Regions from separate parts of the Nocardioides sp. WG-D5 genome, predicted to be linked through region 1. Evidence: riboswitches for the same ligand, from Rfam matches in the RefSeq annotation. Region 1 holds a riboswitch; the other holds the start of a gene.
What was found. Region 1 has a riboswitch for S-adenosylmethionine ahead of ACWZJV_RS06495 (aminotransferase class V-fold PLP-dependent enzyme). Riboswitches for the same ligand answer to the same signal wherever they lie in the genome.
Positions count from the first base shown of each region.

Region 2: it holds a riboswitch for S-adenosylmethionine, as region 1 does, so the genes downstream of both, thrC (threonine synthase) here and ACWZJV_RS06495 (aminotransferase class V-fold PLP-dependent enzyme) in region 1, are expected to answer to the same signal.

Region 1 covers NZ_CM132928.1:1,321,960-1,326,370, reverse strand. Annotated here, with positions in the region: gene ACWZJV_RS06500 (transglycosylase domain-containing protein) at 1-1,811, shown strand, start outside; SAM riboswitch class IV at 1,886-1,999, shown strand; gene ACWZJV_RS06495 (aminotransferase class V-fold PLP-dependent enzyme) at 2,058-3,377, shown strand; gene ACWZJV_RS06490 (lipoate--protein ligase family protein) at 3,417-4,411, shown strand, end outside.
Region 2 covers NZ_CM132928.1:2,086,334-2,090,744, reverse strand. Annotated here, with positions in the region: gene lon (endopeptidase La) at 1-2,007, shown strand, start outside; SAM riboswitch class I at 2,167-2,305, shown strand; gene thrC (threonine synthase) at 2,317-3,588, shown strand; gene ACWZJV_RS10165 (SGNH/GDSL hydrolase family protein) at 3,630-4,411, shown strand, end outside.

The DNA.
Region 1 (4,411 bases):
CCACGATCACCCAGCAGTACGTCAAGAACTACTACCTCAACTCCGAGCGGTCCTACTCCCGCAAGCTGAAGGAAGCGGTCATCGCCCTGAAGCTCACCCGGCAGAAGAGCAAGGACCAGATCCTCACCGACTACCTCAACACGATCTACTTCAACCGCGGCGCCTACGGCATCGAGGCCGCCGCGAAGGCCTACTTCGCGAAGCCGACCAAGGACCTGTCTCTCCAGGAGACCGCGGCGCTCGCGGCGATCCTCAACAATCCGGCCGGTTTCGACCCGGCCAGCAGCACCTTCCGCGGCAAGGAGAAGCTGCTCGGCCGCTACCAGTACGTCCTCTCCGGCATGGTCGACCTCGGCTACCTGAAGCAGGCCGAGGCCGACAAGGTGAAGGACGCGCTGCCGAAGTTCCCCGCGAAGACGGTGCCGAGCCGGCTCGGCGGCCAACGCGGCCACGCGCTCACCATGATCAAGGCCGAGCTGCTCGGCCTGAAGGGTGCCGATGGCAAGCCGCTGTTCACCGAGGAGAAGATCGACAGCGGTGGCCTGCGGATCACTGCGACGCTCTCGCCGAAGGTGATGAAGGCGTCGGCCACCGCGGCCAAGACCGTGAAGCCGAAGAACCGCAAGGCGTACGTCAAGAACGATCCGGAGCAGAAGAACGCCCTGCACGTGGCGACCGCCTCGGTCGACGTCGCCTCCGGTGCGCTGCTCGGCTTCTACGGTGGCCAGGACTACCTCGACAGCCAGCACAACTGGGCCGCGACCGGCGGCCACGCGGGGTCGACGATGAAGGTCTTCGCCACCGCTGCGGCGATCGCGAAGGGCTACTCGCTGGAGTCGACCTGGGCGGGCGACTCGCCGTTCACCACCTACACCGGCTCGCAGGTCGTCAACGAGGGCGAGCAGGCCGGCGTCGCCGACGGCATGGACTACGGCCAGTACATCACCATGCTCAAGGCGCTGGAGCAGTCGGTCAACACGGCCTACATCGACATGACCGAGTCGATGGGTGGGGCCGAGGAGGGGCGCAAGGCCGTCTACCAGACCGCGCTCGACGCGGGGCTGACGCCGGAGAAGGCCGACCCGAGGTATCCCGGCATCCCGAGCACGTCCGGCTACCTCACCGACCAGGACGACCGGATCGCGCTGGGCGGCGCCAACGTCAGCCCGATCAACATGGCCAACGCCTACGCCACGATCGCCAACGGCGGCTACCGCCACGACGTGCACGTGGTGAAGAAGGTCCGCGACCGCGCCGGCAACGTCCTCTACAGCTGGAACGGCCGCAAGAACGCCCGGCACGCGATCTCCGAGGACGTCGCCGCCGACGTGACGTACGCGATGCAGGGCGTGGTGCAGAGCGGCTCGGGCCAGAAGGCCCAGAGCATCGGCCGTCCGGTGGCCGGCAAGACCGGCACCGGCACCTGCACCAGCGAGCAGTACGTCTGCTCGTCCTGGTTCGTCGGGTTCACGCCACAGATCGCGACCGCCGTGCGCTACTCGCGCGGCAACGGCGAGGGGAAGCTCGACGGTGGCTGGATGCCGTCCTACTTCGGCGCCGACTATCCCACCGAGACCTGGGCCGCCATCATGGCGAAGGCCATGGAGGGCAAGGAGGTCGAGAACTTCCCTGAGCCGGTCTACGTCGATGGCCAGGACCCCGAGCCCGGCCACGAGAAGCAGCTGATCGCGCCGCCGCCACCACCTCCGGAGGAGGACGACGGCGAGGAGTGCGACCCGATCGCGGAGTTCTTCGGCGCCTGTGAGGGCAATGGCAACGGCAACGGCAATCCCTGGGAGGGGCGTCCGTGATCTGAGATACGTGCCCACGTATCGAGATGACGAGTTGGTGGGCGCGCCCCGTCTCGGGCAGCATCTTCGCCGAAGGTCACGACTGCCAGCGCGAAGCCCCGGCTTGCTGGCGGGCAACCCTCCCACGCGGTGGGGTGCTCCGGGTGACGACCAGGCCCTCGCCGAGGTGGCGCGGGCAAGCGCGTGCTTCGCCCGGGCAGCCCTCGCGCGGCCCTGGGGGAGCCATGACCCCCGAAGGGTGCCCCCATGTCCCTGCTCCCGCTCGTCGGCTCGAAGACCCAGGTCCCGCTGCTTAACGGGTCGACCGCGACGTACGCCAACCTCGATGTCGCCGCGTCGGCGCCGGCCCTGCAGGCCGTGGCCGACCGGGTGGCCGAGGTCCTGCCCTGGTACGCCTCGGTGCACCGTGGCGCCGGCTACCTGTCCCAGGTCTCGACCGCCCTCTACGAGGAGTCGCGCGCGACCATCGGCGCCTACGTCGGAGCCCGTGAGGACGACGTCACCGTCATCACCCGCAACACCACCGACGCGGTGAACCTGCTGGCCGGCTGCGTACCCGGGCGGGTGCTCGTCCTCGACATCGAGCACCACGCCAACCTGCTCCCGTGGCACCGGGTCGAGGCGGGCGTCACCGCCGTCACCGGCCGGGACACCCTCGCCGGCACCATCGACGCGCTCGCCGGCGAGCTGGCCCGCGGCAACTACGCCCTGGTGGCCGTCACCGGTGCCTCCAACGTCACCGGCGAGGCGCTGCCGATCGGCGAGATCGTCACCCTGGCCCATGTCCACGGTGCCCGGGTCCTCGTCGACGGCGCCCAACTGCTCGCCCACCGCCACTTCTCGCTGGCCGCGACCGGCGCCGACTACGTCGTCTTCTCCGGCCACAAGCTCTACGCCCCCTACGGCGCCGGAGCCCTCGTCGGGCGCCGCGACTGGCTCGACGTCGGCACCCCCTACCTCGCCGGGGGAGGGGCGGTCGACGACGTGGAGGTCGGGGAGACCACCTGGCAGCCCGCCCCCGCACGTCACGAGGGCGGCTCGCCCAACGTCATCGGAGCGGCGGCGCTGGCCGCGGCGTGCACGACTCTCGGCGGCCTCTCGGCCGCCGAGCTGGACCGCCACGAGGCGTCGCTGAGGGGGCGCCTCGTGGCCGGCCTGTCCGAGGTGGAGGGTGTCGAGATCCTCCGCCTGTGGCCGGACTCCGACGAGCCGGTCGGCGTGGTCACGTTCACCGTCGACGGCATCGAGCCCGGCCGGGTCGCGGCCTACCTCTCCGCCGAGCACGGCCTGGGCGTACGCGACGGCCGCTTCTGCGCCCAGCCGCTGCTCAAGCGCCTCGGGCTCACCGGCGGCGCGGTCCGCGCCAGCATCGGCATCGGGACCTCGGTCGGCGACGTGGACCGGCTGGTGGCCGGCGTACGTGCTCTTCTCGACGGTGACGTCCGGGGCGACTACGTCCTGGTCGACGGCGCCTGGACGCTCGCCGAGGACCCGCGGCCGTTGGTCGGACCGGTCGGTCTCACCCGCCTCGCCGACACCGCCGGATCGTGCGGCGCGGCGGTGTAGCGCGGGGATGAATCCAGGCGCTCACGGTGTTGAGGAACTGTGAGTGAACGAGTGCATGGCGAGCGGAAGGTACGCGGCGGCAAGCTCGTCGTCGTCGACGCGACGGTCTCCGCTGACACGATCATCGACGTCGTCCTCTCGGGCGACTTCTTCCTGGAACCCGACGAGGCGCTGGGGTGGCTGACCGCGGCGCTGGAGGGACAGCCGGCCGACGCGTCCCTCGACCGGCTGACGGCCTCTCTGGACGCGGCCGCGCGTGACGCCGAGCTGGTCGGCTTCGGCACCCGCGACATCGCCCTGACGGTGCTGCGCGCGCTCGGCCGAGCCACGACCTGGGACGACCTCGACCTCGAGATCGTCGAGACGGGGCCGCTGTCGCCGACGATGCAGATGGCCCTCGACGAGGTCATCGTCCGCCAGGTCGCCGAGGGCCGCCGCGCCCCCAACCTGAGGTTCTGGGACTGGGCCAGCAGCGCGGTCGTGATCGGCAGCTACCAGTCGCTCTCCAACGAGGTCGACTCGGCCGCCGCCGAGCGTCATGACATCGAGGTCGTACGCCGCATCTCCGGTGGCGGCGCGATGTTCATCGAGCCCGGCAACACGATCACCTACAGCCTGGCCGTGCCCGACACGCTCGTCGCCGGCATGTCCTTCCAGGAGTCCTACGCCTTCCTCGACGAGTGGGTGCTGCGCGGCCTGCGCAGCGTCGGCATCGAGGCCGCCTACGCCGGCCTGAACGACATCGCCTCGCCGGTCGGCAAGATCGCCGGCGCCGCGCAGAAGCGGGTCCCCGGCGGCGTCCTGCACCACGTCACGATGGCCTACGACATCGACGCCGACAAGATGCTCGAGGTGCTCCGGATCGGCCGGGAGAAGATGTCCGACAAGGGCACCAGGAGCGCGGCCAAGCGCGTCGACCCGATCCGTTCCCAGACCGGGCTCAGCCGCGAGAAGGTCGTCGAGGCGCTGTTGGCCGAGTTCGAGCAGAGCTTCGGGGCTGCGTACGTCGGGCTCGATCAGGCCACGATCGACGA
Region 2 (4,411 bases), 760 kb from region 1:
ACCACGGAGCACGCGAAGGAGCTGGCTGAGGAGTACAAGCGGCTGGTCGTCGCGGTGCTGCAGCGCCGTGAGGCCTGGCCGGTCATCGACCAGGTCAACCGGCTCACCGAGCCGTCCGAGATCGCCGACACCGCCGGCTACGCGCCCTACCTCGACGACGAGGCCAAGCGCGAGCTGCTCGAGACGCCGGACGTCGAGGAGCGGCTCGAGAAGGTGATCGCCTGGGCCAAGGACCACATCGCCGAGTCCGAGGTCAGCGACAAGATCGCCGAGGACGTCCGCGAGGGCATGGAGAAGACGCAGCGGGAGTTCCTGCTGCGCCAGCAGCTCGCCGCGATCCGCAAGGAGCTCGGTGAGGGCGAGCCCGAGGGCTCCGAGGACTACCGGGCCCGCGTCGAGGCCGCCGACCTCCCCGAGGCCGTACGCGAGGCCGCGCTGCGCGAGGTCGACAAGCTCGAGCGTGGCTCCGAGCAGAACCCGGAGACCGCGTGGATCCGCACCTGGCTCGACACGGTCCTGGAGCTGCCCTGGGGCGTGGTCACCGAGGACTCCACCGACGTGACCGCCGCTCGTGAGGTGCTCGACGCCGACCACCACGGCCTCGAGGAGGTCAAGGACCGCATCGTCGAGTACCTGGCGGTCAGGGCCCGGCGGGCCGAGCGTGGCCTGCAGGTCATCGGCGGCCGCGGCTCGGGTGCCGTGGTGCTGCTGGCGGGTCCTCCGGGAGTCGGCAAGACCTCGCTCGGTGAGTCGGTGGCGCGCTCGCTCGGACGGAAGTTCGTCCGGGTCGCGCTGGGTGGTGTCCGCGACGAGGCCGAGATCCGCGGTCACCGGCGCACCTACGTCGGCGCGCTTCCGGGCCGGATCGTACGGGCCATCAAGGAGGCCGGCTCGATGAACCCGGTCGTGCTTCTCGACGAGGTCGACAAGGTCGGCTCCGACTACCGAGGTGACCCCGCGGCCGCGCTGCTGGAGGTGCTCGACCCGGCGCAGAACCACACCTTCCGCGACCACTACCTCGAGCTCGACCTGGACCTCTCCGACGTGCTCTTCATCGCCACGGCCAACGTCGTGGAGCAGATCCCGAGCGCGCTGCTGGACCGGATGGAGCTGGTCACGATCGACGGCTACACCGAGGACGACAAGGTCGCCATCGCCCGCGACTTCCTGCTGCCCCGGCAGCTCGAGCGTGCCGCGGTGACGCCTGCGGAGGTCACGGTCGCCGACGAGGCGCTGCGTGAGCTGGCCGCGAACTACACCCGCGAGGCGGGCGTACGCCAGCTCGAGCGGCTCATCGCCAAGGCGCTGCGCAAGGCGGCGACGAAGCTGGCCACCGGCACGGAGCACGTCGAGGTCGACCTGGACAACCTCAAGGACCTCGTCGGACGGCCCCGGTTCACGCCGGAGTCGGCGGAGCGTACGTCGGTCCCGGGGGTCGCCACCGGACTCGCCGTCACCGGGCTCGGTGGGGATGTGCTCTTCATCGAGGCGTCGGCGTCCGACGGGCAGACCGGGCTGAACATCACCGGTCAGCTCGGCGACGTGATGAAGGAGTCCGCGCAGATCGCGCTCTCCTTCGTCCGCTCGCACGCCGCGGAGCTGGGCGTCGACCCGGCCGTGCTCGACCGTACGCTGCACGTCCACGTTCCCGCGGGTGCGGTGCCCAAGGACGGCCCGAGCGCCGGTATCACGATGGTCACCGCGCTCACTTCGCTCGCGACCGGTCGCCCGGTGCGCAGCGAGGTCGGCATGACCGGTGAGGTCTCCCTCTCCGGCCGGGTGCTGCCCATCGGTGGCCTCAAGCAGAAGCTGCTCGCCGCCCAGCGGGCCGGTCTGACCGAGGTCTTCGTGCCCCAGCGCAACGAGCCCGACCTGGACGAGGTGCCGGAGGACGTGAAGCAGGCGCTGAAGATCAACCTGGTGAGCGATGTCAGGGATGTCGTACGCGGCGCCTTGGCGCCCGCCGAGGGAGACACCACCGCGCAGAGCACGGTGGCCGCTGCCTGACCGGATCGTTCCGGATGCTGCCCGCTCGATGCCTCGTGCATCGAGCGGGCAGCTCGCATGTAGTCCGCGCTGAGCCCGCTTGTCCAGATAGCGGACGGATGGTCCGCGGAGTGGAACCCGAGTGTGTGGGGCGCCGGATACCTGCCGTACGATCGCTACTGCTCATCGAGAGGGACTGAGGGAACGGCCCAGTGAAGTCCCGGCAACCGACCGCGAGCCTCCTCCCGACCACGGGCAGGGCGCGGAGCAGGTGCTAATTCCGGCCCGGCGCGAGAGACGTGATCGGGGAAGATGAGGAGGAGGTTTCTCATGAGCGCTGCGACCACGGAGACGAAGGGCCTGCGCGAGGGTGCTTTCGGCAACGCCTCGGCGCTGTCGTGCCGGGAGTGCGGCAACCAGATCGACCTCGGTCCGCACTACGCCTGTCCGGAGTGTTTCGGGCCACTGGAGGTGGCCTATGACTTCCCGGCCGTGACCCGCGAGGAGATCGAGGCCGGACCCCGCAACATCTGGCGCTACAAGGCGCTGCTGCCGGTGCCCGACGACATCGAGCAGAGCCCCAACACCGAGCCCGGCTTCACCCGGCTCCTGGACGCGAAGAACCTCGCGCGTGAGCTCGGCGTCGAGAAGATCTGGGTGAAGGACGACTCGACCAACCCGACCAACTCGTTCAAGGACCGCGTGGTCGCCTGCGCGCTGAGCGCCGCCCGCGAGCTCGACGCCAAGGTCTTCGCCTGCCCCTCGACCGGCAACCTGGCCAACGCCGTTGCTGCTGCCGGTGCCCGTGCCGGGATCCCCACCGCGGTCTTCATCCCCAGCAACCTCGAGCAGCCCAAGCAGGTCAACTCGGCCGTCTTCACCGACAACCTGATCGCCGTCGACGGCAACTACGACGACGTCAACAAGCTCGCCCAGGAGATCGCCGCGGAAGAGGACGGCTGGGCGTTCGTGAACGTCAACGTACGTCCCTTCTACGCCGAGGGCTCCAAGACCCTCGGCTTCGAGATCGCCGAGCAGCTCGGCTGGCGCCTGCCCGACCAGATCGTCATCCCGGTGGCCTCCGGATCCCAGCTGACCAAGGTCGACAAGGCCTTCAAGGAGCTGATCAAGCTCGGTCTGGTCGAGGAGAAGCCCTACCGGATCTTCGGTGCCCAGGCGACCGGCTGCAACCCGGTCGCGACCGCGTTCAAGGCCGGCGTCGACGCGATCCGCCCGGTCAAGCCCGACACCATCGCCAAGTCGCTGGCCATCGGCAACCCGGCCGACGGCATCTACGTCCTCGACGCCACCCGCTCCTCGGGCGGCGCGGTCGAGGAGGTCACCGACGACGAGATCCGCGCGGCGATCGTGCTCCTGGCCCGCACCGAGGGCATCTTCACCGAGACCGCCGGTGGCACCACCCTCGCGGTCACCAAGAAGCTCGTCGAGACCGGCGCGCTCGACCCGAGTCTGGAGACGGTGATCATCAACACCGGCCACGGCCTCAAGACCCTCGACGCGGTCAGCGGCATCGTCGGCCCCCGCGCCACCATCGCCCCCAACTACGACGCCTTCGAGGAAGCCGGGCTCTCCCAGGCGTAGGTTGGCTTCGCGTTCACACTCGTGCGCTACAGATAAGGGATGTGAGCAGCGCGAAGACGAGTGAAGAGGCCAGGTGGCTCGGTATGGTCGCCGCCACCGCCGGAGTCGCCGGCGCGATCGGCGTGGTCGGGGCGGCGGCCGGTGCCGGGTTCGTGACGTTGCTGAAGAGACAGGCGGCGCACGCGCGCGACGTGATCGGCAAGCCTCTCGGCGAGGAGGCGATCGACGCCGACAAGGTCTACAAGAAGACCTATGGAGGTACGCCGGTTGAGCTCCTGATCCTCGGCGACTCGATCGCCGCCGGACTGGGCGCGGAGACCAGGGGCGGAACCCTCGGCGCCCGGCTGGCCAAGGGCACGGCCAAGGCGCTGCAGCGGCCGGTGCGGCTGCGTACGGCTGCGGTGGTCGGGGCCGAGACCTCGATGGTCCCGGCCCAGCTCGAGTCGCTGCCGGAGAGCTACCGGCCCGACGTCGCGGTGGTCATCGTGGGCGGGAACGACGTCACCCACCGGGTGCCGCAGAAGGACTCCACCCGCGTGCTCGGTGAGGTCATCGACGCGTTGCGCGAGCGCGGCGCCGAGGTGGTCGTCGGAACCTGCCCGGACGTCGGTGCGGTGCGGCCGCTGCCGCAGCCGCTGCGCTCGCTCGGGCGCAGGATCGCCAAGCAGCTGGCCGACGGCCAGCGTGAGACCGCGCTGGCCCGGGGCGCACACGTCGTGTCCCTCTCCGACGTCGTCGGCCCGTTCTTCATCACGAACCCCGACGAGATGTTCGCCATCGACCACTTCCACCCCAGCGCGATGGGCTACAAGCGCACCGCCAA